DNA from 2 places in the Brevundimonas balnearis genome. Region 1 is predicted to be linked to the other one. Evidence: predicted binding sites of a transcription regulator. Region 1 holds the regulator's gene; the other holds the start of a gene.
The links. Region 1 encodes LexA, which represses DNA repair genes until DNA is damaged. Its sites were predicted from a motif close to ATGTTCNCNANNTGTTCT; they were not measured.

Region 1 (5,479 bases):
GGCGGTCCTGATGCTCGCCGCTTTCGCGGGCGGGCTGTCGCTCGCCAAGGCGCGCAGCGACCGGGTCGCCGCGCCGGTCGCCCCCGCGATGGGCGAGCCGGTCTGGATCGAGGGCTGGGTCGTCGACGTCGACAGTCCGGGCGCCAGCGGCGCGGCGCGGGTGGTGCTGGCCCCGGTCCGCATCGACGGCCTCGCGCCGGAGGCGACGCCGGTCCGGGTGCGCGCCACCGTGCGGGGCGCGCCGCCCGCGCCGGGTCAGGCGGTCGGCATGCTGGCCCTGCTGAACCCGTCGCCCAGCCCGGCCAGCCCCGGCGCCTACGACTTCGGCCGCGTCGCCTGGTTCCAGAGCCTGGGCGGGGTCGCGTTCGGCCTGTCGGCCCCGCGCGGGATCCAGGCGGCTCCGCCGCCGTGGCGGCTGCGGCTGACGATGGCGGTCAACGGCGTGCGCCACGATCTGGCCCGCCGCATCGTCGAGCGTGTGGGCCAGCCCTCAGGCGGGGTCGCGGCCGCCATGGTCACGGGCCAGGAGGCGTGGCTCGATCCGGACCAGGTCGAGGCCATGCGCGCGTCCGGTCTGGCGCACATCCTGTCGATCTCCGGCCTGCACATGGCGGTGGTGGGCGGGTTCAGCTTCTTCCTGGCGCGGCTGATCATCGCCGCCTGGCCGTGGCTGGCGCTCAGGATCAACGGCAAGAAGGCCGCCGCCGTCGTCGGCCTGATCGCGGTCGGGGCCTATCTGGTCATCTCCGGGGCGCCGCCGCCGGCCGAGCGGGCCGCGATCACCGCCTCGATCGCCTTCATCGCCATCCTGGCCGACCGTCAGGCGATCAGCATGCATGCGCTGGCGGTCGCCGCCGTCGCCGTGCTGATCCTGCAGCCGGAGGCCATCGTCACGCCGGGCTTTCAGATGTCGTTCGCCGCCACCGCCGCCCTGGTCGCGCTGGCCGAGGCCTGGCCGCGCCAGCCGAGGGAGATCTCCGCGCCGCTGGTCATCGTCGTGGTCCAGCGGGCCGGCGTCTGGCTGGTCATCGCCGTCCTGGCCAGTCTCGTGGCCGGCGCCGCCACCGGCCCCTTCGCCATGCAGCACTTCAACCGCACGGCCATGTTCGGGCTGCTGGCGAACCTCATCGTGGCCCCCCTGTCGGACTTCCTCATCATGCCGATGCTGGCGCTCGGGGCGGTGTTCGAGCCGTTGGGCCTGGGCGCGCCGTTCCTGTGGGCCGCGGGGCAGGGGATCAGCGCCATGCTGGCGGTGGGCGGCTGGATCGCGGCCCTGCCCGGCGCGGTGGTGACGATCCCGAGCGCCCCGACCGCCGCCCTGCCGGTCGCCTTCCTCGGCGTGCTGTTCCTGTGCCTGTGGCGCGGGCCCCTGCGATGGGCGGGCTTGCCCTTCGCCTGCGCGGTGCTGTTGTGGCCCCGGATGGAGCCGCCGGACCTGTGGATCGGCGACGGCGGGGCCAATGCGGCGATCGTCCGGGACGGGGTCGCCGAGGTGGTGCGCGGATCGGCCGGCGCCTTCGCGGTGGAGGTCTGGAGCCGCCGGCGCGGCCTGGTCGCCGAGCCGCGCCCGGCTGAGGCCTGGTCTTGCGACCGCACCAGCTGCCTGCCGGTGGCGGGCGGTCCGCTGGCGGTCTCCTGGGGCCGCAGGGCGCCGAGCCCGGAGCGGGTCGCCGCCCTGTGCGCCTCGGCCGAGGTCGTGACCGTCAGGGCCGAGCTCCCGACCCTGCCCCCCGAGTGCGCGAGCCGGCTGGTGCTGGACGCCGTGGACTTCGCCGCGAACGGCTCGGTCGAGCTGTGGCGGAGCGACGACGGCTGGCGCGCGATCTGGGCCCGCGACGTACGCGGCGAGCGCCCCTGGAGCCGCTTCGGGGGTTAGTGATACCGGCGGATCAGGCCGACCAGCTTGCCCTGCACCTCGACCTGGTCCGGGCCGAAGATGCGGGTCTCATAGGCGCGGTTGGCGGGCTCCAGCGCGATCGACTGGCCCTTCTTGCGCAGGCGCTTCAGCGTCGCCTCCTCGCCCTCGACCAGGGCGACGACGATCTCGCCCGAGGACGCCGTGTCCGCCTTCTTGATGACTACCAGGTCGCCGTCGAGGATGCCGGCCTCGATCATCGAATCGCCCTCGATCTCAAGCACATAGTGCTCGCCCGCGCCCAGCATGGCCTCGGGCACCGGCAGGCGGTCGCGCTCATGCTGGATGGCCGCGATGGGGGTGCCGGCGGCGATCTTGCCCAACACCGGCAGGTCGCGGGTGTCGTTGGCGGCCTCGACCGAGGCGGCGGCGACGCGGCCGCCCTGGATCACGTCGGGCCGGAAGCCCGCGACCCCGCGCGGCGCGCCGGCCGTCGCCTGATCCGGCAGCTTCAGCACCTCCAGCGCCCTAGCCCGATGCGCCAGCCGGCGGATGAAGCCCCGCTCCTCCAGCGCCGTGATCAGCCGGTGGATGCCCGACTTGGACGCCAGGTCCAGCGCCTCCTTCATCTCGTCGAAGGACGGCGACACGCCCGTCTCCTTGATACGTTCGTGAATGAACATCAGGAGCTCGTGCTGCTTCTTCGTGAGCATCGGGCGAAGACCTTCCAGAACAAGGCGTGAACCGCTGTGGATGTTCTGTAAGTGTTCTTCCTTAATGTCAACCTAACGACAACAGGGTCCTCGTGGCCGCCGTCACGTCGGCCTGGCGCATCAGGCTTTCGCCCACCAGGATCGCGCTCGCCCCGGTGCGGGCGACCTCGGCCACGTCGTCCGGCGTGAAGATTCCGCTCTCGGCCACCAGCAGGGCGTCGGCGGGCGCCGTCGCCGCCAGTCGCCCGGTCGTCGCCAGGTCCACCTCGAAGGTCCTCAGCGAGCGGTTGTTCACCCCCACCAGATCGCCGCCGAGCGCCACCGCGCGCGCCATCTCCGATTCGTCGTGTGTCTCGATCAGGGCGTCCATGCCGAATCGCCGGGCTTCGCTCAGCAGCTCGCCCGCCAAAGCGTCGTCGATCATGGCGAGGATGATCAGGATGCAGTCGGCGCCCAGCGCGCGGCTCTCGGCCACCTGCCAGGGATCGACCAGGAAGTCCTTCCTCAGGCAGGGCAGGGCGGTCGCCGCCCGCGCCTGACCCAGATAGGCGTCGTCGCCCATGAAGCTCGGCCCGTCGGTCAGCACCGACAGGCAGGCGGCGCCCCCGGCCTCGTAAGCGCGCGCAAGCGCCGGCGGATCGAAGTTCGCGCGGATCAGGCCCTTGGACGGGCTGGCCTTCTTGATCTCGGCGATCAGGGCCGGGCCGCCGGGGGTCGCGCGCTCGGCCAGGGCCCGGCGAAAGCCGCGCGGGGCGTCGGCCGCCCTGGCGCGCGCCTCGATCTCGGCTTGTGACGTCGCGGCCTTCCGCGCCGCCACGTCCTCGCGCTTGTAGGCGGCGATCCTCGCCAGAACGTCGGTCATGCCTCGGGCGCCTCGACGATGCGGTGGCTGGCGGCGACCAGCCCGTCCAGCGCCCGGGCGGCGCGGCCGTCGTCGATGGCGGCGGCGGCCATCCGCACCCCCTCCACCGCATCGGCGGCCAGATCGGCGACGGTCAGGGCCGCGGCGGCGTTCATCAGGACGATGTCGCGGTAGGCGCCGGGCTCGCCCGCCAGAAGCCGCCGCAGGGCGTCCGCGTTCACTTCCGCGTCGCCGCCGCGCAGGTCCTCGACGCGCGCCGGCGTCAGCCCCAGCGCCTCGGGCGTCAGGGTGAACCGGCGGACCGTCCCGTCCTCCCACGCCGCGACCTCGCTCGGCCCCGTGGTGGTCAGCTCGTCCAGCCCCTGGCCATGCACCACCCAGGCGCGCCTGGCCCCCAGCCGCCCGAGCACCTCCGCCAGGGGTTCGAGCAGGCGCGGGTCATAGACTCCCATCAGCTGGCGCGTCGCGCCCGCCGGATTGGTCAGCGGGCCGAGCAGGTTGAACACCGTCCGGAACCCCAGCTCCGCCCGGATCGGCGTCACATGGCGCATCGCCCCGTGGTGCGACGGCGCGAACAGGAAGGCGATCCCCGCTTCGGTCAGCGCCGCCATCTCCTGCTCCGGCGTCGCCTGCAGGTTGACCCCCAGCGCGGCCAGGACGTCGGACGATCCGGACTTCGAGCTCAGCGCCCGGTTGCCGTGCTTGGCCACCTTGGCGCCCGCCCCCGCCGCCACGATCGCGGCGGCGGTGGAGATGTTGAAGGTGTGGGCCCCGTCGCCGCCGGTGCCGCAGGTGTCGATCACCTCGAACGGCGGCTGGATGCGGCTGGCGGCGGCGCGCATGGCCTCGGCGAAGGCGGCGATCTCCTCCACCGTCTCGCCGCGCACCCGCATGGCGGCGACGGCGGCGCCGACCTGGCCCGGCGTGGCCTCGCCCGCCAGGCAGGCGGCGGCGAAGGCGCGGGCCTGTTCGGCCTCGAGACTGCGGCCCTCGGCCAGCCGCGCCAGTATGGGCTTCAGGGCGTCGGACACGGGGACGCTCAGGCCGCCTTCAGGCGGCTGACCCCGGCGATGTCCAGGAAGTTGGCCAGCATCTCGTGGCCGTGCTCGGTCGCGATCGACTCCGGGTGGAACTGCACCCCGTGGATCGGGCGCTCATGGTGCATGAAGCCCATGATCTCGCCGTCCTCGGTCCAGGCCGTGACCTTCAGCGTGTTCGGCAGGGTTTCGCGACGCACCGCCAGGCTGTGATACCGGGTGGCGGTGAAGGGACTGGGCAGGCCCTTGAACAGGCTCTCGCCCTCGTGGTGCATCGGCGAGGTCTTGCCGTGCATCAGGGTCTTGGCGCGCACCACCTCGCCGCCGAACGCCTGTCCGATCGCCTGGTGCCCCAGGCAGACGCCCAGGATCGGCAGATCCTCCGGCGCGTCGCGGATCAGGTCCAGACAGATGCCCGCCTCGTTCGGCGTGCACGGGCCCGGCGACAGCAGGATCGCCTCGGGCTTCAGCGCCAGCGCCTCGGCCGCCGTCAGGTCGTCGTTCCTGATGACGCGCGTCGTCGCGCCCAGCTCCGCGAGGTAGTGGACGAGGTTGTAGGTGAAGCTGTCGTAGTTATCGACGACCAGGATCATGGCCGCGCTTGTAGGCGGCTCGCAGGCCCGCGCCAAGCGGATGCGGCGATCAGCACTTCCTTAAGCGGCGCCGGGTCAGCGTGGCGGTATGACGATCCGCCTCGACGTTTCCGACCACATCGCCCGCGCGCGCGCCCTGCTGGCCGAGCCCGAGGCGCCCGCCCGCTCGCTGAACGCGCTGGCGGCGGCGGGTCTGATGGCGGGATCGGCCGTGCTGATGGCGTGGATTATGGTGCTGGGGGTCTAGGCCTCACCCACTCACCAGGCCGCCGGGCAGCAACTCCGCGCGGCCGGCGAGGCTGAGCTCCAGGAGCGCGGCCGACACCAGTCCGATCGGCAGGCCCAGCGCCCGGGCGATCTCGTCGCGCGGCGTCGGCGTGGGAGACAGCAGGGCGGCGACCTGTTCCAAGAGCGCCTCG
Region 2 (5,479 bases), on a different contig from region 1:
GATCCGCACCGGGGAGGACGGGCGCCTGGGCCGCGCGCACGGCGGCTACGCCGAGCCCCGCCGCGAGAAGGAGGGCGAGGCCGGCCGCGACCGCCGACGAAAAGGCGCCCCGCCCCTCCATCCGGGCGGCCTGGCGCCAGCCCCACAGCAGGGCGGCGAGCGCCAGCAGCAGGGCGGCGACGAACAGCAGGCCCAGCGCGTCCAGCCCCGCCTGACGGGCGAACACCCAGGCCAGCCAGCCGGCGGCGCCGTACATGGGCAGGGCCAGGATGGCCTTGAGCCGGCCCATCCACGGGCCGGGGCGCGGCAGGCGGCTCAGCAGTCCCGGCGACAGGCTGACCGCCAGATAGGGCAGCGCCAGACCCAGCCCCAGCATCAGGAACACCGCCGCCGCCATCGGCGCGGGCATGACCAGCGCGGCGCCCAGGGCCACGGCCATGAAGGGCGCGGTGCAGGGCGCGGCCACCACCACCGCCAGCACGCCGGTGAAGAAGGCTCCCGCCCCGCCCGGCAGGCGCGACAGCCGTCCGCCGGCGCCTTGCGCGGCGAGGCCCACCTCGAACAGGCCCGACAGGTTCAGCGCCACCGCCAGCATCAGCAGGGCCAGCGTCGCGATCACAGCCGGCGACTGCAGCTGGAACCCCCAGCCGATCGCCTGGCCCGCCGCCCGGAGCGCGATCAGGACCAGCGCGAGGATCAGGAAGGTCGCCAGCACCCCGGCCAGGAAGGCCAGCCCGTCGCGTCGCGCCTCGACCCGGTCATGGGCGGCCGCCGACAGGGACGCCGCCTTCATCGCCAGCACAGGGAAGACGCAGGGCATCAGGTTCAGGATCAGCCCGCCCAGGAGCGCGAACAGCGCCGCCTGGAGGAACGCCGCGATCCCCCCCTCTGACGGCAGGGCGGCCCCGGTCACCCCGGCGAGCGGCTCGCCCACCTCGGCCGTGATCTGCCAGGCGCCGTCGGGCGTGGCGAGAACGCCTGCAATCGGACCGGTCAGTCCGCCGGCCAGGATCGCGCGCCCGGCGGGAATGGTCAGGCCCAGACCCGCCTCGCCGCGCGTCAGGGTCTGCTCGGCCGGATGGTCGATCACCCCGCCCTCGAACGGAAAGAAATAGACGTCGCGCCCGCCCAGCGCCTCGACCTCGGCGCCCGTCACGGTCAAGAGCAGCGCCTCGCCTTGGCGCGTGACTCGCGCCTGGAGGTCGGCGGGCCGCGGGGCCTGTTCGACCACCCTCTGGATGGCGGCGCCGTGCCGGGCGTCCAGCGGCGGCTGATCGGCGGCCACCGGCAGGGCCAGGGTCAACGTCATCTCGTCGGGGACGCACATCTCGTCGCTGCAGACCATGAACAGGGCGTCCACGGACAGGCGCAGAATCTCGCCGGGCGCGACGGCCGCCGGCACCTCGATCGGCACGGGCAGATAGACCTCGTCCGAATAGCCGTAGTTCATGAGGTCCTGCAGCCGCTGCCGCTCCGGCAGGGGCCAGACGATGTCGCCCGCCGACAGCCCGTCCGGCAGGGTCCAGTCCAGGGTGGTGGGCCCGCCGGAATCGCCGGGATTGCGCCAATAGGTATGCCAGCCGGGCTTGATGTCCTGGCGCACCGCCACGATGACGGTGGAGCCGGGCGTGGCCCAGGCGGTCATCGGGGTGAGTTCGGCGGCGATCCGCTCGGTCCGCTGGATTTGCGCCGCCGCGCCGAACGCGGTCGCCAGCCAGGCGATGAGGATGAGGACGAGGCTCGACAGCGGACGCACGGGCGGGCGGGTCTCCCGACGGAAAGCGGAGGCGGACCCTAGCGACTGAGGGGCGGGGCGCAAGCCGGAGGCGAACCGGTGCGACTCCGTCACGCTCGCATGCAGGCCCTTGACTCCAGCTTAGAGCGGAGTCCGTTATGAGAACAAATGTGGAACAAAAGGGACGAGCTGGAACGCCTGCGCGACCGTCTTTCGGCGGCGCCGTCGCGCGCGGGCGCGCCGGGTCGGCGCCTGTCGCTCGGCTGGGCGGAGATCGACGGGCATCTGGGCGGCGGACTGAAGCGCGGCGCGGTGCATGAGATCTTCGCCGAGGCGGGCGGGGAGGCCCAGAGCGCGGACGGTTTCGCCCTGGGCCTGGCGCTTCGGCTTCAGGCGCCCGCCCTGGTGTGGGCGGTGGAGCGTCGCGCCCTGCCCGAGACCGGCCTGCCCTATGGCGCCGGCCTGAAGGACTGGGGCCTGGACCCGGCCGCCCTGATCCTGGTCCAGGTCCGGGACGCGAGCCAGCTGCTGGCCGCCGGCGAGGAGGCGCTGGCCAGCGGCGCGGCGCCCGCCGTGATCCTCAGCGGCTGGGGCGAGGCGAAGGCCCTGACCCTGACCGCCAGCCGACGCCTGGCCTTCGCGGCGCAGAAAGGACGCGCCACCTGTTTTTTCGTGCGCGCCGGGGTGGACCCGGCGCCCAGCGCGGCCGAGACCCGGTGGTCGGTGGCCGCCGCACCGTCCCAGCCGCTGGACGCCCGCGCCCCCGGCCGCCCCGCCTTCACGGCGTCGCTCCAGCGCAGCCGGGCCGGCGCCCCGCCCCGCAGCTGGATCCTGGAGTGGGATCGTGAGACGCGATCGTTCGCCCCGCCGGCGGCATCTGGCGGTCTGGTTTCCCTTCCTCGCCACAGACCGGCTGGCGCGGGAGCGGGCGGCGTCGAGCGCGCCGCCTGACCCGGCCGGCCCGCCTGTCGTCCTGATCGACAAGGATCGCGGCGCGCTGAGGATCGCCGCCGCCGACGCCGCCGCCCTGGCGCTGGGCCTGGGGCCGGGCGTGACCCTGGCCGACGCCCGCGCCCGCGTGCCAGAGCTGGACGCACGGCCGCTGGACGCGAACGCCGACGCGGCCCTGCTGAAGACGCTCCTGATCGACTTCGGCCGCTTCACGCCGATGATCGCGCCCGATCCGCCCTGGGGGCTGAGCCTGGACGTGACCGGCTGCACCCATCTGTTCGGCGGCGAGGCGGGGCTGGTCACGGCGGTGAAGGCGCGCGCCGAAGCCTTTGGGCTGACCGCCCGCGTCGCCATGGCCCGCACGCCGGAGACGGCCCGCGCGCTCTGCCGCTTCGGTCCCGGCGGGATCACGCCCGAAGGCAAGGACGCCGAGGTCGCCGGCCGCCTGCCCGTCGCGGCGCTGGAGCTGAAAGCAACCGATCACCAGGCGATCCGCCGCGCGGGCCTGGTCACGGTGGCGGAGGTGGACGCCCGCGCCCGCGACGCGCTGGCCGCCCGGTTCGGCGCGGACTTCCCCGACCGGCTGGACCGGCTGATGGGCCGTATCGACGTCAGGATCAGCCCGGCGCGCCCGGCCCCGCCCGTGCGGGTCGACCGGGTCCTGTTCGAGCCCATCACCGAAGCCGAACAGGTCGAGACGGTGCTGGCGGACCTGCTGACCGATCTGGAGCGGGCGCTGGAGGCGCGCGGCCTGGGCGCCCGGCGTCTGGTCCTGACGCTGTATCGCGTGGACGGCGCGGCGCGGCGGGTGGCGCTGACGACCGCCCGCGCCGCGAGGAAGGCGGGCCCCTTCCTGAAGCTGTGGCGCGAGCGGCTGGCGGCCCTGTCGCGACCGCTGGACCCCGGCTTCGGCTACGACCACCTCAGGCTCGCGGCCGAGGCGACCGAGCCCCTGTCGCCGGAGCAGGCGGGGCTGGACCGGCCGCCGGATCACGCCGCGGACCTGTCGGACCTGATCGACCGGCTGAGCGCGCGGCTGGGACCGGACGCGGTGCTGCGGGTCGAGCCGGTGGCGTCCCACCTGCCTGAGCGCGCCTGTCGCCTGACGCCCGCGCAAGGCGGCGGGGCGACCGACGAGACCTGGCCCGATCCGCCCGAGGACGGCGGCCCTCCGGCCCGGCCGCTGCACCTGTTCGACCCGCCCCAGCCGATCGAGGCCATCGCCCTGGCTCCCGACAGCCCGCCCGCGCGCTTCCGCTGGCGCCGGGTGGACCACCGTGTCGCCCGCGCCGAGGGGCCCGAGCGGATCGAGGCGGAGTGGTGGCGACGTCGCGAGCGGGTGCGCGACTATTACCGCGTCGAGGACGAGCAGGGCCGCCGCTTCTGGCTGTTCCGGGCCGGCGGCTACGGCGGCGATCCCCCGCCGCGCTGGTATCTGCACGGCCTGTTCGCATGAGCGCGCCCGACTATGCGGAGCTGGTGGCGGCCTCGAACTTCTCGTTCCTGAGGGGCTGCTCCCACCCCAAGACCATGGTGCTGACCGCCGTCCTGCGCGGCCATGTCGGGCTGGGGCTGGCGGACCGGAACACGGTGGCGGGCGTGGTCAGGGCCTGGAGCGCGCTCCGGCAGCTGCGCGAGGACGGCTGGTCGCCGCCCGAGAAGGTGAGGGACGGCGGCTCGCCCGGCGAGATCGCCTGGCGCGAGGACCCGCTGAACGATCCGGCCCTGTCGGACCTGGTCAAGGCCCGCGCCAAGGCCTTTCGCCTTCTGACCGGGGCGCGGCTGGTGTTCGAGGACGGGGCGCCGGACGTGGTGGCCTATCCTGAGGACCGGGCTGGATGGGGGCGGCTGACCCGTCTGCTGACGCTGGGCAATCGCCGGGCGAAGAAGGGCGAGTGCCGTCTCAGGTTCGACGACCTGATCGCCCACGCCGACGACCTGTTGCTGATCGTCGTTCCGCCCCGGCGGCTGGAGGGGCTTCAGGCGCGGCTGAGGACGCTGCACGCCGCCCGGCCGGGCGCGGTCTGGCTGGGCGCGGCCATGCACCGGCGGGGCGACGACCGGCGGCGGCTGGCCGGGCTGAAGCGGATGGCGGAGGCCGCGGGGACGCCGCTTCTGGCCATGAACGACGCCCTCTATCACGACCCGGCCGAGCGCGACCTCCAGGACGTTCTGACCTGCATCCGCGAGGGGGTGAGCATCGACCGGGCGGGCCGACGCCTGCTCGCCAACGCCGAGCGCCACCTGAAGTCCCCCGAGGAGATGGCGCGCCTGTTCGCCGACGCGCCCGAGGCGATCGCGGAGACCCGGAACCTGCTCGCCCGCTCCATCTTCGACCTGGACCAGCTGCGCTATGAGTATCCCGAGGAGCCGATCCCGCCGGGCGAGACGCCGCAGGGCTGGCTTGAGACCCTGGTCGCCCAGCACGCGCCGGTCCGCTATCCCGACGGGGTGCCCGCCAGGGTCCAGGCGACGCTCGACAAGGAGCTGGCCTTCATCGCCGAGCGCAACCTGGCCCCCTACTTCCTGACCATCCACGACATCGTCCGGGTGGCCGAGGACAAGCGCATCCTGTGCCAGGGACGCGGCTCGGCGGCCAATTCGGCGGTCTGTTTCGTGCTGGGCATCACCAGCGTGGACCCGGCCGCCCACGACCTCCTGTTCGAGCGCTTCCTGTCGGCGGACCGCAACGAGCCGCCCGACATCGACGTCGACTTCGAGCACGAGCGGCGCGAGGAGATCATCCAGCACATCTATGACCGCTATGGCCGCGAACGGGCGGGCATCGCCGCC

Region 2: the regulator LexA is predicted to act here: its motif matches at 1,886-1,903, upstream of ACFFGE_RS08095 (ImuA family protein).

Annotation. Positions count from the first base shown of each region.
Region 1 is NZ_JBHLSW010000003.1:381,611-387,089, reverse strand. Features, by position in the region: gene ACFFGE_RS03015 (ComEC/Rec2 family competence protein) at 1-1,876, shown strand, start outside; gene lexA (transcriptional repressor LexA) at 1,873-2,568, opposite strand; gene trpC (indole-3-glycerol phosphate synthase TrpC) at 2,636-3,430, opposite strand; gene trpD (anthranilate phosphoribosyltransferase) at 3,427-4,461, opposite strand; gene ACFFGE_RS02995 (anthranilate synthase component II) at 4,470-5,060, opposite strand; gene ACFFGE_RS02990 (hypothetical protein) at 5,149-5,307, shown strand; gene dprA (DNA-processing protein DprA) at 5,311-5,479, opposite strand, start outside.
Region 2 is NZ_JBHLSW010000005.1:197,067-202,545, reverse strand. Features, by position in the region: gene ACFFGE_RS08100 (protein-disulfide reductase DsbD family protein) at 1-1,756, opposite strand, end outside; gene ACFFGE_RS08095 (ImuA family protein) at 1,904-2,686, shown strand; gene ACFFGE_RS08090 (Y-family DNA polymerase) at 2,580-4,142, shown strand; gene ACFFGE_RS08085 (error-prone DNA polymerase) at 4,139-5,479, shown strand, end outside.